DNA from 2 places in the Pseudoalteromonas sp. K222D genome. Region 2 is predicted to be linked to the other one. Evidence: predicted binding sites of a transcription regulator. Region 2 holds the regulator's gene; the other holds the start of a gene.
The links. The regulator ArgR, encoded in region 2, controls arginine synthesis, uptake and breakdown. The targets are predictions, from matches to a motif close to ANTGAATANNTATTCANT.
Positions count from the first base shown of each region.

Region 1: the regulator ArgR is predicted to act here: its motif matches at 2,744-2,761, upstream of gltB (glutamate synthase large subunit).

Region 1 covers NZ_JAGGDL010000013.1:40,510-49,437, reverse strand. The annotation lists gene J5X91_RS08635 (NADP-dependent oxidoreductase) at 1-683, opposite strand, end outside; gene J5X91_RS08630 (anhydro-N-acetylmuramic acid kinase) at 1,165-2,370, shown strand; gene gltB (glutamate synthase large subunit) at 2,995-7,602, shown strand; gene J5X91_RS08620 (glutamate synthase subunit beta) at 7,623-8,928, shown strand, end outside.
Region 2 covers NZ_JAGGDL010000006.1:1,687-10,614, forward strand. The annotation lists gene cgtA (Obg family GTPase CgtA) at 1-963, opposite strand, end outside; gene rpmA (50S ribosomal protein L27) at 1,194-1,451, opposite strand; gene rplU (50S ribosomal protein L21) at 1,468-1,779, opposite strand; gene ispB (octaprenyl diphosphate synthase) at 2,202-3,173, shown strand; gene mdh (malate dehydrogenase) at 3,276-4,208, opposite strand; gene argR (transcriptional regulator ArgR) at 4,435-4,902, shown strand; gene J5X91_RS04950 (Dyp-type peroxidase) at 4,918-5,817, opposite strand; gene J5X91_RS04955 (ABC transporter ATP-binding protein) at 5,868-6,917, opposite strand; gene J5X91_RS04960 (iron ABC transporter permease) at 6,918-8,549, opposite strand; gene J5X91_RS04965 (Fe(3+) ABC transporter substrate-binding protein) at 8,550-8,928, opposite strand, start outside.

The DNA of each region.
Region 1 (8,928 bases), on a different contig from region 2:
AATACCTTGCCGCCCACATTTTCATAATAAACATCAATACCATTATCACAGGCTTGTTCAAGTTGCTGTGCAAAATTATCTGCTTTGTGATCAATACAGGCATCAAAACCTAATACTTCTACTGCGTACTTACATTTTTCACTGCCACCGGCAACACCGACGACTCTACAGCCTTTAATTTTTGCAATTTGGCCAACGGTAGCGCCCACAGGGCCTGTTGCTGCAGCAACGACCACGGTTTCACCTGCTTTAGGTGCACCAATATCAAGTAATCCCATATAAGCGGTAAAGCCCGGCATTCCCATAATACCTAGTGCATACGAAGGATTAGTAGGCTCTTTGCCTAATTGCATTAACCCTTCGCCGTTGCTAATAGCGTAGTCTTGCCAACCAGTGTAAGCCAATACCCATTCGCCTTCGCTAAAGGAGTCGTTTTTAGACTCTTGAACTTGGCATACAGTTGCCCCAACCATCACGTCGCCAACATTTACTGGGTCGGCATACGATTTAGCGTCGCTCATGCGGCCACGCATGTAAGGGTCCAGGGATAAGTAAATGGTACGCAGTAATACTTCACCATTTTTTAATGGCGGCAGCTCTAGTGTTTTTAATGCAAAGTTTTCATCGGTAGGAGCACCGTGTGGGCGTGATGCTAACGTGAGTTGTCGACTGGTTGTTGACATATAAAATCTCCAATAGATGAGTGAACTACTTTGATCTGAATGTTTTAGTTTGTGTTTAAAGCAAAGTTGAAACTAAACAATAATACGCAGATAAGTAGTAAGAAACCTGAGCTCCGGATAATAAACTTATCTCAAGCAGCTATTTTCAGCGCTAACTGCGTTGAATTTACTTGCAATAGGCCAGCTATTGACGCGTAAATTCGCCTTGTTTTCACTGAAAACCTCTGGCTAGAGAAAATAAAATCAAATATAACGATGATTCAATACGTTAGTAAATCTCTTAACCAGAGCTCAGGTTAAGTATGTATATCTTAATACAGGAGTTTTGGGCACACGGTTAAAAAATCAACCCCAAGGTGTGAGTATTTACTCTAAGGTGAGTTTATAAGTGGATTAACTGATTTCTATAGCGCTATAACTTTTATTTAAACTACTCTAAAATGAATGCTATTAACTTAACAACAATAGATGCGAAATTATTATGCACCCACACATTAGTAAGCTTTATAACAGTGCGTTAAAGCCAAGCCGATTAATTATAGGCCTAATGAGTGGTACCTCGTTAGATGGGCTTGATGTTGCCTTATGTAAAATAACTGCCGCGGGTGTGCATACCCAAATTGAGGTTTTAAAGTTTACTACGGTTGATTATAGCGATGATTATAAAACAAAAATAAAGCAGGTATTCGCCAAGCGTGAATGCAACTTAGAATACCTTACGTTATTGCACCCTTGGGTTGGTAAATTACATGGTGACATGGTTAATCAGTGTTTAAAAAGCTGGCAAATAAACCCAGCCAACATAGATGTAATAGCCAGCCACGGACAAACTATTTACCATTGTCCTAAAAGCCAGCATCAGTATAACGACTTTAACAATGGCACTTTACAAATTGGCGATAGCGACCAAATAGCTGTTACTACAGGTATTACTACCATTGGCGATTTTAGGCAAAAGCATATAGCAGCAGGCGGCGAGGGCGCACCACTTGCCGTGTATGGTGATTATTTGTTTTTTTCAAGCTCTGACGAAAACCGTATTTTACTTAATATGGGCGGTATAGCTAACCTCACTTTTTTACCCCAAAATGGCGATAGCAGTGCAGTATTTAGCTCTGACATTGGCCCATGCAATACCATTATGGACGCCTATGTGCAGCGTTATTTTAATAACATGCATTACGATGAAAACGCTGCGATAGCGAAAGCGGGCGTTATTAATACTGCGTTACTAACAGCGCTTTGCGACAATCATTTTTTAACCCTAAAAATGCCAAAAACCACTGGCCCTGAAGTGTTTAATCTGGCTTATTTAGAGGCTGCGCAACAGGCTTCAAATACCCAAAAGTTAAGCCATCAAGACGTAATGGCCACCTTAAGCCGCTTTACCGCAGAGGTTATTGCTAATGCGTTAAATACGTGCGTAAAAATAGCGCCCAATAGTGTGGTGTATGCAAGTGGCGGCGGCATTCACAACTTACTCTTAATGCAACATTTGGTAACGCTTTGTCCGGCTATTAAAGGTTTTAAAAACACTCACGCATTAGGAGTTGATCCCGACGCGAAAGAAGCGGTGCTTTTTGCTATTTTAGCTAACGAATGCCTAGCCGGTGAGCAGCTACACCTTAATAATAAAGCCCAAGGAATTGCCGGCGTTACTATGGGTAAAGTGAGTTTTGCAGATTGAAACCACATATTCTAAGCTTAAGTTTTTAGGTGAGACCTAGCCAAACTCACTGTTTGGCCTTTGCATAACTGCGACTGACTGTTTTAGGGTAAGCTTATTTTTTTGCGCTGCCATTAGCGTGAATATTGTTTTGTAGTAATTAATTGCAGCTGCGCTTTAATTATTATAAAAATGTTATTGCTTATTTACTTTTTAAAGATGCACCAATCCTCCCTTAGTTTCGCCCCTCAGGCCTTAGTGGTGCACTTTTATAACTAAAAAGACCAAACCCATCCAAATCAACTATGCGCTTTTTTAAAACATAAGGCATAGTTATTAAATGCAGTGTAAATAGGCTGTTAATAACTATTTTTGACTATATATATTCATATAATCTGAATGTATATTCATTTCTTAGTTGACTCAGCGTTATTTTACGGCTAGTTTTTATCCCCCTTTGATTAAAGTTTTCACTAATAAATACTGCGCTATACAAATTCAAAAAGATTTTACAGTGGCTGTTTTAGGCATTTTAACGATTTTTTGAATGAGATAAGCGCATACCTCGAGTATATAAAAATATATGACTTAATTAGTAAGCACAATTTAGCTGATAGCAATAGGCTGATGAAATAGGAATAAGTAATGAATGATATGAGCAAAAAATCCCAAGGTCTTTATCGCGCTGAATTTGAACATGACAGTTGCGGCATTGGCTTTGTCGCTAACCTTAAGGGTAAAAAGTCACACGATATTATCGAAAATGCACTCACCATGCTCAGCTGCATGGAACATCGTGGTGGAACAGGGTTTGACGTTAAAAGTGGTGATGGTGCTGGTATTCTTATTCAAATTCCTCATGAGTTTTTCCGTCAAGAAACCGCAAAGCTAGGGTGGACACTGCCAAGCGCCTTAAACTATGGTGTGGGGATGATTTTTTTCCCACGCGATAAAGCACTTAGCGACGCGTGTAAAAAAATACTAAATCAAAATATTGCAGAACTGGGTTTAACCTTAATAGGGTATCGGGATGTTCCGGGCGATAACTCTATGTTAGGCGCGGCTTCATTTGAAAGCGAGCCAAATATTGAGCAAGTGTTTATTGCTAAGCCGCAAGGGCTAAGCGCACAAGAGTTTGAACGTAAGTTGTTTGTACTGCGTAAATACACCTCGCATAAAATTAATGGTTTGGATTTCACCGAACGTGATGAATTTTATGTTACCTCAATGTCATCTACCAAAATTGTTTATAAAGGCCAGTTTACCACCGAGCAAGTGCGCCAGTATTACCTTGATCTGCAAGACGAGCGTACTATTTCGGGAATGGCGATGTTTCATTCTCGCTTTTCAACCAATACTTTTCCTGCTTGGCGCCGTGCGCAGCCGTTTCGTTATATAGCCCACAATGGTGAAATTAATACGGTACGCGGTAATATTAACTGGATGAATGCTCGTGAGGCATTGTTTAGCTCGGTTAATTTTAGCGATGCTGAATTGAACATGTTAAACCCAGTGTGTAATAACGATAACTCAGATTCGGCTAACCTTGATATGGCTATTGAGCTATTAGTGCTCAGCGGACGCTCATTGGCGCAAGTAATGATGATGATGGTGCCAGAAGCATGGCAAACTCAAACCGATATGGATGCCACTAAACGTGCATTTTACGAGTATTATGCCTGTATTATGGAGCCATGGGATGGCCCGGCATCGTTATCGTTTACCGATGGTAACGTTATTGGTGCAACACTTGACCGTAATGGTTTGCGCCCTTCGCGTTACTTGTTAACCGAAGATGGCACGCTAGTGATGGGCTCTGAAACCGGTGCATTGTGCGTTGATCAATCAACGGTTGTTGAAAAAGGGCGTTTGCAACCGGGTAAAATATTTATTGCTGACTTAGAGCAAGGTCGCATTATTAGTGATGACGAAGTAAAACAACACGTTAGCTCGGCTCAGCCGTATGCTCGTTGGTTAGCTGAAAACAAAATTGAATTAGACAATTTACCCGTTCCTAGCGCGTCTTTTGCCCAGCCGCCATTGGCAGAGCTGCGAAAAATACAAAAAGCATTTGGTTACACCAGCGAAGATCTTAACCTAGTACTGGCGGGTATAGTTGGTACGGCTAAAGAGCCACTAGGCGCTATGGGTACCGACACGCCGCTTGCAGTGCTGTCGCATCGCCCGCAACAATTATCACATTATTTTAAGCAGTTATTTGCGCAAGTAACCAACCCACCCATCGACCCTATTCGTGAAGAGTTGGTTATGTCGTTGCGCGGTTATATTGGCCGCTCACTTAACTTGCTCGATGAAACACCTGGGCATTGCCATAAGGTTGAAATTGAACAGCCTGTATTAACTAATGAGCAATTACGCAAACTACAGTATATAGATAATAACCATCTTCAAGCTAAAACGATCGACATTACTTTTAAAGCCAGTGGTGGGCCAGGTGCACTAAAAAGAGCACTGGATCGTATTTGTTTATATGCCAAAAATGCCGTTGAAGATGATTATGAAATACTTATTTTAAGTGACCGAGGCGTAGACAGCGACCATGTTGCTATACCTTCTGTATTGGCAACAGCTGCGGTGCATCACTATTTAATTCGTGAAAAACTACGCTCATCTGCCGATATAATTTTGGAGTCGGGTGATATACGCGAAACGCATCATTTTGCTACTGTTATTGGTTATGGCGCTGCGGCAGTTAACCCGTATTTAGCCCTAGAGAGCATGTATGGTTTACGTGATGAAGGCGTACTTGATACTAACTTAACGAATGAACAAATTACCCAAAAATACACCAAAGCGGTAGGCAGCGGCTTGTTGAAAACCTTCTCTAAAATGGGCATTTCAACGCTACAGTCGTATTTAGGTGCGCAAGTTTTTGAAGCCTTGGGTATTAATTCGGAGGTTATTGATCAGTACTTTACCGGTACGGTTAGCCGTATTGAAGGCTTAAGCCTAGATCAAATTGCCCAAGAGGCGCTATTACGCCACCGTGAGGGTTTCCCTGAGGCCAACCGCATTGCTATAGATAAACTACTGCCTACGGGCGGAGAATACTCGTGGCGTCATGATGGTGAACGGCACTTATTTAATCCCACGGTAATTCGCTTACTGCAGCATTCAACAGCCAGTAATAATGTTGAGCAGTTTAAGCAGTATGCAAAAACGGTGGACGATCAAAGTAAAGAAGCCTTTACCTTACGGGGTTTATTACAATTGAATAGCGATCGTCCTGCTATTGCCTTGAGCGAAGTGGAACCGGTTGCCAACATTTTCAAACGCTTTGCCTCGGGTGCCATGTCGTTTGGCTCAATTTCGTGGGAAGCACACACTACTTTAGCTATAGCTATGAACCGCATTGGCGGTAAAAGTAACAGCGGTGAGGGCGGCGAAGACCCAATTCGTTATACTGCGCTTGAAAATGGCGATTCGATGAATTCGCGAATTAAACAAGTGGCTTCGGGTCGTTTTGGTGTTACTAGCCATTATTTAGCGAATGCCGATGAGCTACAAATAAAAATGGCGCAGGGCGCTAAACCGGGCGAAGGTGGGCAATTACCCGGCGATAAAGTAGATGCATGGATAGGTAAAACTCGTGGCTCTACGCCAGGGGTGGGCTTAATTTCGCCGCCGCCACACCATGATATTTATTCTATTGAAGATTTATCGCAACTTATTTTCGATCTTAAAAACGCCAACCGCGACGCGCGCATTAACGTTAAATTAGTATCAGAAGCGGGTGTAGGTACGGTTGCATCGGGTGTGGCAAAAGCCTATGCCGATGTGGTACTGATTGCGGGCCACGATGGCGGCACCGGTGCGTCACCACTGAGCTCAATTAAACATACGGGCTTACCGTGGGAACTGGGTTTGGCTGAAACGCATCAAACTTTGGTGCGTAATAAACTGCGTAGCCGTATTACGGTACAAACCGATGGGCAACTTAAAACGCCACGCGACTTAGCCATTGCAACGCTGCTTGGTGCAGAAGAGTACGGCATGGCTACCACAGCATTGGTGGTTGAGGGATGTATTATGATGCGTAAGTGTCATTTAAATACCTGCCCAGTTGGTATTGCCACACAAGATAAAGGCCTGCGCGACAAGTTTACTGGTCGTGCCGATATTTTAGTTAACTTTTTTACCATGATGGCAGAAGGTTTACGCGAAATTATGGCTGAGCTTGGCTTTAGAAGTATTGAAGAAATGGTGGGCCAAACTCAGTGCCTTACGCAGCGCAAAGATGTTGACCATTGGAAATACCAAGGCGTTGACTTAACTCCACTATTACACAAAGCAGAATGCGCTGAAAACGAAACTCTGTATCAATCAATAAAGCAAAAGCATTTAATCGACGACATTATCGATCGCAAAATGATCAAAGATGCTCAAGCGGCACTAGATTCTGGGCAAAGTATGGCGCTTGAATACGATGTGATTAACACCGACAGAACCATAGGGGCGATGATCTCTAACGAAATCTCTAAAAAGTACCATGCAGATGGCTTACCGCAAGATACTATTAAGGTTAAGTTTAACGGCTCAGCGGGGCAAAGCTTTGGTTGTTTTTCAACCAGGGGTTTACGTTTTGAGCTTGAAGGCGATGCCAACGACTACTTTGGTAAAGGGCTCTCTGGCGCAAATTTAGTGGTGTACCCTAGTAAACAAGCTAAGTTTGCTGCAAGTGAAAATATCCTCATTGGTAATGTGGCCTTTTTTGGAGCAACTTCGGGTAGCGCCTTTATACGCGGTATAGCGGGGGAGCGTTTTTGTGTACGTAACTCGGGCGCAACAGCCGTTGTTGAAGGTGTGGGGGATCACGGTTGTGAATACATGACCGGCGGTAAAGTGGTTATTTTGGGCGCAACTGGTCGAAACTTTGCTGCAGGTATGTCGGGCGGTGTTGCTTACGTACTTGATGTAAATAATGACTTTGCGGCTAAATGCAATATGGAAATGGTCGCACTTGAAAGTGTAGATACCGACGCTGAAAGCCACGAATTAAAAGTCTTAATTAGCCAACATTTTGATGCTACAGGTTCAGATGTTGCCAGTGATTTATTAAAAGATTGGAACAGCAATGTTAAGCGCTTTGTTAAAGTAATGCCGGTTGATTACAAACGCATGCAAGGTTATATGAATGATGTACGCAGTAGCGGAAAATTCACCTCAGAGTATGACATTGCCGTAGAAGCATTCGACATTCATTTAAACAACATAGCTAGCGCTAAAGCTTAAGCTGCCAAGGAGAATATATTATGGGAAATCCAACAGGGTTTATCAACGTAGGTCGTGCCTTGCCAACTGAGCGTAACGCAGGTGAACGTTTAATTGACTGGCTGGAAGTATATGAAGAAATACCACAAGCAGATGTAGAGCAGCAAGCTTCGCGTTGTATGGATTGTGGCGTGCCGTTTTGTCAGTCGGCAAAATCAGAATTTGCACCGGCAGTAGCTGGGTGTCCGGTAAATAATGTAATACCGGAGTGGAATGACTTAATTTATCGCGGCCGCTGGCAAGATGCAGTAGAGCTATTGCATAAAACCAATAACTTTCCTGAGTTTACTGGGCGTGTATGCCCAGCCCCTTGTGAGGGCGCGTGTGTACTGGGTATTAACGCCGATCCGGTGGCTATTAAGTTACATGAAAAAGAAATTATTGATCATGCCTTTAAGCAAGGTTGGGTGGTTGCTGAGCCACCTGCATCTCGCACTGGTAAAAATGTAGCCGTAATTGGTTCGGGCCCAGCGGGCCTTGCCGCTGCAGCACAGTTAAATAAAGCTGGCCATATGGTTACTCTATATGAGCGCGCCGACCGCATTGGTGGCTTGCTAATGTATGGTATTCCAAACATGAAGCTACAAAAAGAATTAGTGCAACGTCGGGTTGATATTTTAGCCCAAGAAGGCATTGTTTTTGTTACTAATACTGAAGTAGGCAAAGACATTAGTGTGGCGCAGTTAGAAACTGACTTTGACTCAGTCGTGTTATGTATTGGTGCCACAGTACCGCGCGACTTACCCGTTGCAGGGCGCGAGCTTAACGGTGTGCATTTTGCGATGGACTTTTTAACAGCCAATACCAAAAGCTTGCTCGATAGCGAACATCAAGACGGAGCGTTCATTAATGCGAAAGGCAAAAGTGTAGTGGTTATAGGTGGCGGTGATACCGGCACCGATTGTATTGGTACTGCGCTTCGCCATCAGTGTAAAAGTGCTATTCAGCTAGAAATTATGCCTCGTCCACCCGAGCAACGCGACGAGAGCAGCAATCCTTGGCCACAATGGCCGAAACGTTTGTTGGTTGATTACGGCCAAAAAGAAGCTATTGCAGTACAAGGCCAAGATCCACGTCAATATTTAGTGATGACTAAAAAAATTGAAAGTGACGGGCAAGGTAATGTTAAAGCTGTGCACACTGTAGATATTACTTGGCAACTTAACGATAAAGGGCAAATGGTGCCACAAGAAGTAGCGGGCAGTGAAAAGATAATTCCTGCCGATATAGTACTGATTGCTATGGGCTTTATGGGGCCAGAAGGTGGCCTTGTTGCACAATTTGGTT
Region 2 (8,928 bases):
AGTATTTGATTTATTAATAGCAGAAATACTGTAAATATTTTCAGTTTCGCCTAGCTCTTGTGCAATTTTTTCACATAAAGCTTTTGCTTCGTCAGCTGGTAATAAATCTATTTTATTAAATACCAACCAGCGCGGTTTTTCTGCTAATTTAGGACTGTACTGATGTAACTCATTAACAATCGCAAATGCATTATCAACTGGATTTGAGCCATCAACTGGCATTACATCAATAATATGCAGTAATATTCTACAGCGCTCTAGGTGTTTCAAAAATTGAATACCTAAACCAGCACCATCCGATGCGCCTTCAATTAAGCCTGGTATATCAGCGATAACAAATGATTTATTAGCTTCAGGACGTACCACACCTAAATTTGGAATAAGCGTCGTAAATGGGTAATCTGCTACTTTTGGTTTTGCTGCCGATACACTACGGATAAAGGTAGACTTACCTGCATTTGGCAAACCTAATAAGCCTACATCTGCTAGTAACAATAACTCTAGTTTAAGGTTGCGTACTTCGCCTTCTGTCCCTAAGGTTTTTTGACGCGGAGCACGGTTTGTACTTGATTTAAAACGCGCATTTCCTAAGCCATGGAAACCGCCTTTTGCAACCAAAATCTTTTGGCCATGTTGGGTTAAATCCCCTAATCCCTCTTGCGTATCAACGTCCATAATACGTGTACCTACAGGCACCATAATAATTAAATCGTCAGACTTTTTACCAGTACAGTTACGGCTGCGGCCATTAGTACCGCGATCTGCTCTATGGAAGCGTTCAAATTGGTAATCAATTAAGGTATTTAAGTTTTCATCCGCTTGTAGATAAACACTACCACCGTCACCACCGTCACCACCGTCAGGCCCACCTTCTGGGATATATTTTTCACGACGGAAAGACACGATACCGGCGCCACCGTCTCCAGCTTCTACGCGAATTTCTACTTCATCTACAAACTTCATGATTACTCACTTTAGGGATTGGCTTGTTAATAACACTATTATATACCCAAGCCAACTTAATACCAATTGGCATAAATATTTGAACCATTTTACGAATTAGATCGCTCTATAACTTCGTTAAAGAGCCCGCTACTTAAACCCATAGGTATAATTGCAGGCTTGGGTATATATTGTAAAATAATGAAAACAAAAAACCCCGCAAAGGCGGGGTTTTTTAACTATCTTACTGATTACTCAGTTACGATAGTTACGTATTTACGGTTTAAAGGACCTTTTTGTTCAAACTGAACTTTACCATCTGCTTTTGCGAAGATAGTGTGGTCTTTACCGATACCTACGTTTGTACCAGGGTGGAAACGAGTTCCACGCTGACGAACAATGATGCTACCCGCTAGAACTGATTCGCCACCAAAACGCTTAACACCTAGGCGTTTGCTTTCTGAATCGCGACCGTTACGAGTACTACCAGCTGCTTTTTTATGTGCCATTTCTAAGTACCTCTAATTAAGCGCTAATGCCAGTGATTTTAACTTCTGTGAACCATTGACGATGGCCCATTTGCTTACGAGAATGCTTACGGCGTCTAAATTTAACAACCTTAATCTTCTCACCGCGACCATGTGAAACAACCTCAGCTGTTATCTTACCACCGTTTACGAACGGTACACCAATCTCGATTTTCTCACCATCAGCAACTAAAAGTACTGAATCAAATTCTACTGCTGCACCAGTTTCAACGTCTAATTTTTCAAGACGAATCGTTTGACCTTCAGTCACACGATGCTGTTTACCACCACTTTGGAAAACCGCGTACATAATTAACTCCGTCTGTGCGCCCTCAAATCGACGCAACTAAAATATTCTTCGATAGGGCGCGAAGTTTACGCTACGGCGTAATAACTAGCAAGCCTATTTTGTAATTAAAATGAATAAAAAGTAGCTGCATTGAGAGCAATTCAATATTTCCCCTATTTTATATTAAATAGCCCTTTTGCCAAGCGCTTTTTCACGATTAGTGAAAATAATTTGCCTTAGCTAAACACACACTACAACGGATAATAAATAAACATAAATTACAGCACACTTTGTACGCTAATTAATCAGCTATCTCTCGTATTTAAGTGCTAATTAGCGATGTTAACCGTGTTTTTTCAGGGAATCGTCACAAAATATCGAGCTAGTGCTTTTTTTGTTGTACAATCTGCGCCGTTCACACATAAAAATTGGCTCGGAGATCAATGGATATAAAAGCTATCCAGGCGTTAATCGAAAACGATATGAATGACGTCAATCAACTTATACATGCGCAAATGCGCTCAGATGTGGCGTTAGTTAACCAACTTGGCTTGTATATTGTAAACAGTGGCGGCAAGCGCGTGCGCCCAATGTTGGCAATACTAGCGGCCAGAGCATTGGGTTATCAGGGTAAAGATCATATTACACTTGCAACTATTGTTGAGTTTATTCATACCGCAACACTATTACATGATGATGTTGTTGATGAATCTAACTTACGCCGAGGCACGCCTACAGCAAATGCTGAGTTTGGTAATGCTGCCAGCGTATTAGTGGGCGACTTTATTTACACTCGTTCATTTCAGCTTATGGTTGGCCTTGGTAAAATGCAGGTAATGCAAGTGCTTGCAGATGCAACTAACATTATTGCTGAAGGTGAAGTATTACAGTTAATGAACTGTAATGACCCCGACACCACTGAAGCGAGTTATATGCAGGTTATTTACTCTAAAACCGCTAAGCTATTTGAAGCCGCGACAGGCCTTGCGGCCATTATTACTGAGCAAAACCAAGCCACGCTTGATGCGCTTAACCTATACGGCATGCATTTAGGTACTGCGTTTCAGCTCGTTGATGACGTACTTGATTACAACGCAGATGCAGATCAATTAGGTAAAAATATTGGTGATGATTTAGCCGAAGGTAAACCAACTCTGCCGCTTATTTATGCAATGCAACATGGTAATGAGCAGCAAACACAGCTGATCCGTGACGCTATAGAGCACAGTAATGGCATGGATCATCTTGAAGAAATTTTAGCGGCACTTAAACAAACCAATGCGCTTGAATTTACGATGCAAAAGGCCGAACTTGAAGCCGACAAAGCCATTGCTTGCTTAGACTTTTTAGCTGAGTCTGAATATAAACAAGCACTTGTGAGCCTTGCCCGTATTGCAGTTGATCGCGATCACTAACTTTACTGCCTTTATGTGTAGCTAACCTGGGTGCAGGTTAGCTAAATTCCGAGCAATAAAAAGCCTGCAAACGCAGGCTTTTTTGTCACTTTATTTTGGCTATTACGCCATGAAATCAACACCTTCTTTGATGTCTTTTTTCAGTGTTTCAAGCATGTCATTTTTTGCTTTTGTTTCAAATGCGCTTAGTTCGCCGTAAGAAAGAATTTCTTCTACGCCGTTTTTACCTAAACGTACTGGGTGTGCAAAGTACTCCGCATCGCCATTTTCAACAGCAACGTACGCGTAATCTACAACGTCTTCACCTTGTAGGCCTTTAACTAAAGACATACAAAAACGAGCTGCTGCTGCACCCATTGATAAAGTAGCTGAACCGCCACCCGCTTTAGCATTTACAACTTCAGTACCCGCATTTTGGATACGTGGAGTAAGTGCTGCAACTTCTTCATCTGTAAAGCTCACGCCTTCAACTTGAGAAAGTAGAGGTAAAATAGTAGTACCTGAGTGGCCACCAATTACAGGAACTTTAACAGTTGCTACGTCTACGCCTTTAAGTTCAGCAACAAATGCTTCTGAACGAATAACGTCAAGCGTAGTAATACCGAATACGCGTTTAGCGTCGTAAGTACCAGCTTTTTTAAATACTTCAGCAACAATTGGTACAGTGCCGTTTACTGGGTTAGTAATAATACCTACTAACGCTTTAGGACAACTTGCAACTATGCCTTCTGCTAACGTTTTGATGATGCCAGCATTTACATTAAATAAATCTGCACGATCCATACCTGGCTTACGTGGCATGCCAGCAGGAATAAGTACGATATCAGCATCTTTAAGCGCTTCATTTAACGCATCAGCGCCAAAGCCAGCTACTTTAACCGCTGTAGGGATATGAGATAGATCAACCGCAACACCTGGAACTACTGGTGCAACATCATATAGTGATAATTCAGAACCAGCTGGTAAGCCTGTTTTTAATAATAAAGACAACGCTTGACCGATACCGCCTGCAGCACCTAATACAGCAACTTTCATTGGAATTCTCCGTGATTTGAGGTAGGAAATATTTATGGCTCTAAGATAAAGAAATTAGCGACTAAAAACAAATTTATCCTGCCTATTTTCGTAATATTTTAGACCATAGTTGTAAAAACATTTGGCCTGAATACAGTAAACTGGCAAGTTAAATAAACAACTGCTGCATAATTATTCGTTTTTGTGTAGAATTTGCGGCATGGATAATAAAAAGCAAATAAAAACTATGCAACCACAAGACAAACAGGAAGCGTTAGTAAAAGCATTTAAAGCGCTTTTAAAAGAAGAAAACTTTGGTTCTCAAGGCGATATAGTAGATTCGTTAAAAGAGCAAGGTTTTGACAATATAAGCCAAAGTAAAGTGTCGCGCATGCTTAGTAAGTTTGGCGCGGTACGAACGCGCAATGCCAAACAAGAAATGGTGTATTGCTTGCCAGCAGAAATGGGCGTACCCACAGCAAAAAGCCCGTTGCGCCAGCTTGTTATTGATATAATGCATAACGAAATGATGATTATTATCCGTACCAGTCCAGGCGCGGCTCAGCTTATTGCGCGTTTACTTGACTCATTAGGTAAAGCCGATGGCGTGTTAGGTACTATAGCTGGCGACGACACTATTTTTATTGCCCCAGCTAAAATATCTGAAATAGACTTAACCCTAGAGCGGGTACGTATTTTATTTGATACGGTTTAGTATTTAAAACATGCGTTATAACTGTTTTAAAAACCCAACTGACGGTGCAAAAAACGCAGACCCCATATCGGCTTGAGTAAAATCAAGCCAATGATCATAGCACTCCCCCTCACCTAAACGACTTTTTAATACCTGTTCAAATGCGGTTCCACTGGCCGAGCAAGTAATTGACAGCATTCCTTGCTCGTAAACATCGCCATAAGGCATGCCTTGATTAAGTAATATTGGCTGGCCTTGCTCATCTTTTAATTCACTGCGTTGTGCATGGCTGGTTTCAAGCGCTGGGGCTATAAGAGTGTTGTCTAAGCGAGTGCGACCTATTATTTGCTCTTGCTCATCTAGCGATAGATGCTGCCATACGCTTAGATCGTGCTTATAACGTTGCACATGAATATAACTGCCTTGATCCTCAAAGCTACCTGGTTTATTTATTAACGCCGTTGCCCGCTTTTGTCGGCCATGCGGCATTTTGCCACCATAAATAAAACCATTGAAATCGCGACCATCTAAAAATCTAAAATTACGAATTTGTTCCACCAGCTCTACGTCTGGTGCAAATAACTTTAAAATTTGCAGTGCAAATAAATGATTGACGTCTTCGCGGTCTGAACGTATTTGCACAAACAAATCACACGGCTGCACGCTCATTGCGTGTTCATTATGATTTATATTAGGAAAGCTTTGTAGTTCACTGGGGATATACTCTGGCAAAATATGCGGCCAATACTGTGCACCAATAGCCACCATACAAGAAAGCATAGATTCAGAAAACTGATCGCTAAACTCTTCCTCAATAGCGCTTACTTGCTTGAGCTTTGTACGTAATGACTCATCTTGGCCATCAAACACATTAAAAAATAAATGCAAACCGTGTAAGTTTGCTTCAGCACAAATCCCTGATTGCGCTTGTGCCATTGTTATTCCTTAGCTTATAAATAGATAAACACAGCGAATAACAAATTAATTTATGATTCGAAAAAATTCACCGTGTGGGGGTTTATTTTTATTATAACCTGCTCATTTTGAACAAATGACTGGCCATATTGCGCTGCAACTTCTATTTCTTGTTGTGCAATAACTACAGTGTAAACATAAGCCGAACCAATAAAACGACTGCTTAATATGGTGGCGCGTTCACTATGGCTATCTTTTTTATTGTCGCTCATTAGCTCTATTTGATGAGGACGCACATATATTTTTCCTATATTAGCCTGATGCTGGTGCGCAATAACCGACTCAACTAGGCCAAAAGCGGTTTTATATTCAGTTGCTGTTAACACTTCTGCGCTTAAGTATATGCCCTGACCCAGAAACTCTGCAACCTCCTTTGAGCTTGGTTTAGCAAAAAGCTGTTCTGGAGTGCCCTGCTGAGCTATTTTACCCTGGTGCATAATAGCCAGCGTGTCTGCAAATGCAAAAGCCTCTTCCTTTGAGTGGGTAACAAATACTGCCGACACTTGTTGAGTTTTAATTATGCGGCGAATATCGGCAATTAATTCAAAGCGTACTTGAGTGTCTATATTCGAAAACGGCTCATCAAGTAATAGTAAACTTGGTTTGTAAGCAAGTGCACGCGCAATCGCCACGCGCTGTTGTTGCCCACCCGATAACTGATGCGGATACCTGTCGGCGCAGCCAACTAAATGCACCAGCTTAAGCATTTCATCAACGCGCTGTTGCTTTTGCTCTTTACTCATTTTACTTAAGCCAAAAGCAATATTATGTGCCACGGTTAAATGCGGGAATAACGCATAATCTTGAAACATCATGCCAATATTACGATGCTCTGGCGAGATAAATGTATTGGCGTTACTCACCAGCTTGCCATCGATAAACACGCTTCCTTGTTGCGTTTCTATTAGTCCTGCAATTGCTTTTAAGGTGGTGGTTTTACCACAACCACTGGCACCTAACAAACACACTATTTCGTTTTTACCTATGGTTAAATTTAGCTCGTGAATAACCTTAGTACCGTTATATTGATAGCTCACGCCTTGTAAAATCAAACTACTCATTTAACTACGTTGCTCCATAGAACGGTTAATAAAATACAAAGGGATAAATCCAACCAGCACAATAAATAATGCCGATATAGAAGCCAGCTCTAATTGCTCATCACTCACATACTGAAACACATGCGTAGCTAAGCTTTCAAAATTAAACGGCCTAAGTAACAAAGCAGTAGGTAGCTCTTTCATGCATTCAATAAACACCAGCAAAGCCGCAGTAAGCAACCCGCGTCTAAGTAGGGGTAAATGCACCAAACGTAACGTATGGCCTTGGCTTTTGCCCATAGATTGGCTTGCCATATCGAGAGAGGGGCTAATGCGTAAAAAGCTCGACTCAATCGCGCCATGTGCTACTGCGTAAAAACGCACTACATAAGCAAAAATAATGGTAAATACACTGCCAGTGAGTAACAAGCCTATATTTAAGTCGTATGGCTCAAGCACACGGTTTACCGTATTTTCTAACAGCGTAAGCGGTAATAGCACCGCAATAGCCAGTACTGTTCCTGGTAAAGCGTAGCCGGTGCTAGCTAATCGCCCCGGAATAAGTGGATAATTTTGCTTGGCTATACGTTGATAAAACACCACTAATACACTAAGTAACAGCGTTACTACGCTTACTACTATAGCTACCTTTAAACTTTGCCACGCATAGCTAAAAAACTCACTACTCCATGCTTGATCAAAATAAACAATGGCGTACTTTATTAACACAGCGATAGGTATAACAAAGGCAACAATTAAAATCACACTGCAAAATAGCGTTGCCAGCCAAGCCGACTTGCCTTTTAATATATAAAGCGCTTCACTATTTATACCCGACTGACGCTCAAACACCGCTTGATTACGGCGACTAAAGCGCTCCGCCATTAAGGCTAAAAACAATAGTAATAACATCACGCCCGATATTTTAGCTGCAGCGGTTAACGAGTAATAACCAAACCAAGTATCGTATACGGCAGTGGTTAAGGTGCTTACAGCAAAGTAGCTTACTGTGGCAAAGTCAGCCATGGTTTCCATACTAATTAGCGCTAGCGCAGCTACAATTGCGCCGCGCGATAACACTAAGCTCACCCTAAAAAAGCTCTGCCACGACGACAGCCCCATTAACTGGCTAGCCTGTACTAACTTAAAAGACTGCTCACGCAAGGCTGTTTTAAAAATTAAATATAAATAGGGATAAAGCACCAGTGCAAGCATTACAATAGCGCCGGGCAAAGTGCGTATATCAAAAAACCAGTAATCATCCGGCGATTGCCACCCAAACCAGTCTCTGAGAGTATTTTGTACTGGGCCTGCGTAATCAAGCAAGTCGGTATAAACATAGGCAATAATATAGGTAGGCATAGCCAGTGGCAGCATTAACGCCCATTCAAACTGTTTTTTACCCGGGAACTGGCAATAAGCGGTTAGCCAGCCAAGTGGTAAGGCAATAGCACAGCTTAGTACACACACACCTAAAATAAGTAATACGGTATTAGAAATGTAATCCCACAGCACTGTATCCCAAAGATGCGAAAACACCTCTGAGTTACCTTGTAGAGATTCAAATAGCAGAAAAAACAATGGGGTCGACAGTAATAATCCTGTCGACCATGCAAAAAGCTGCCATTTAGACAGCTGAAATTTATAAGTCATTTAAAGATCGAATTTCACCTCATCAATTAGCCTTAACGCTAACGGACGATATTTACTAATTTCATCAAGTGGTAAGCTATCTTCTTTAAAGCTTCCCCAAGATGCAACTAAACTTGATAATTCTACGCCTGGCTTAACCGGGTATTCCATATTAATTGAAGCGTACATGTTTTGCGCTTTATTGTCGGTCATATACTCTAGGAGTTTCAAGGCATTTTCAGGGTTTTTAGCGTATTTTGTAATAACTGCACCCGACACATTTATATGCGAGCCGCGATTGATTTGGTTCGGAAAGTTAATATTTACCGCTTGTGCCCATTCTTTTTGGGTTTCATCTTGCAGCATTTTACCTAAATAGTAACTATTGCCAAATGCAAGA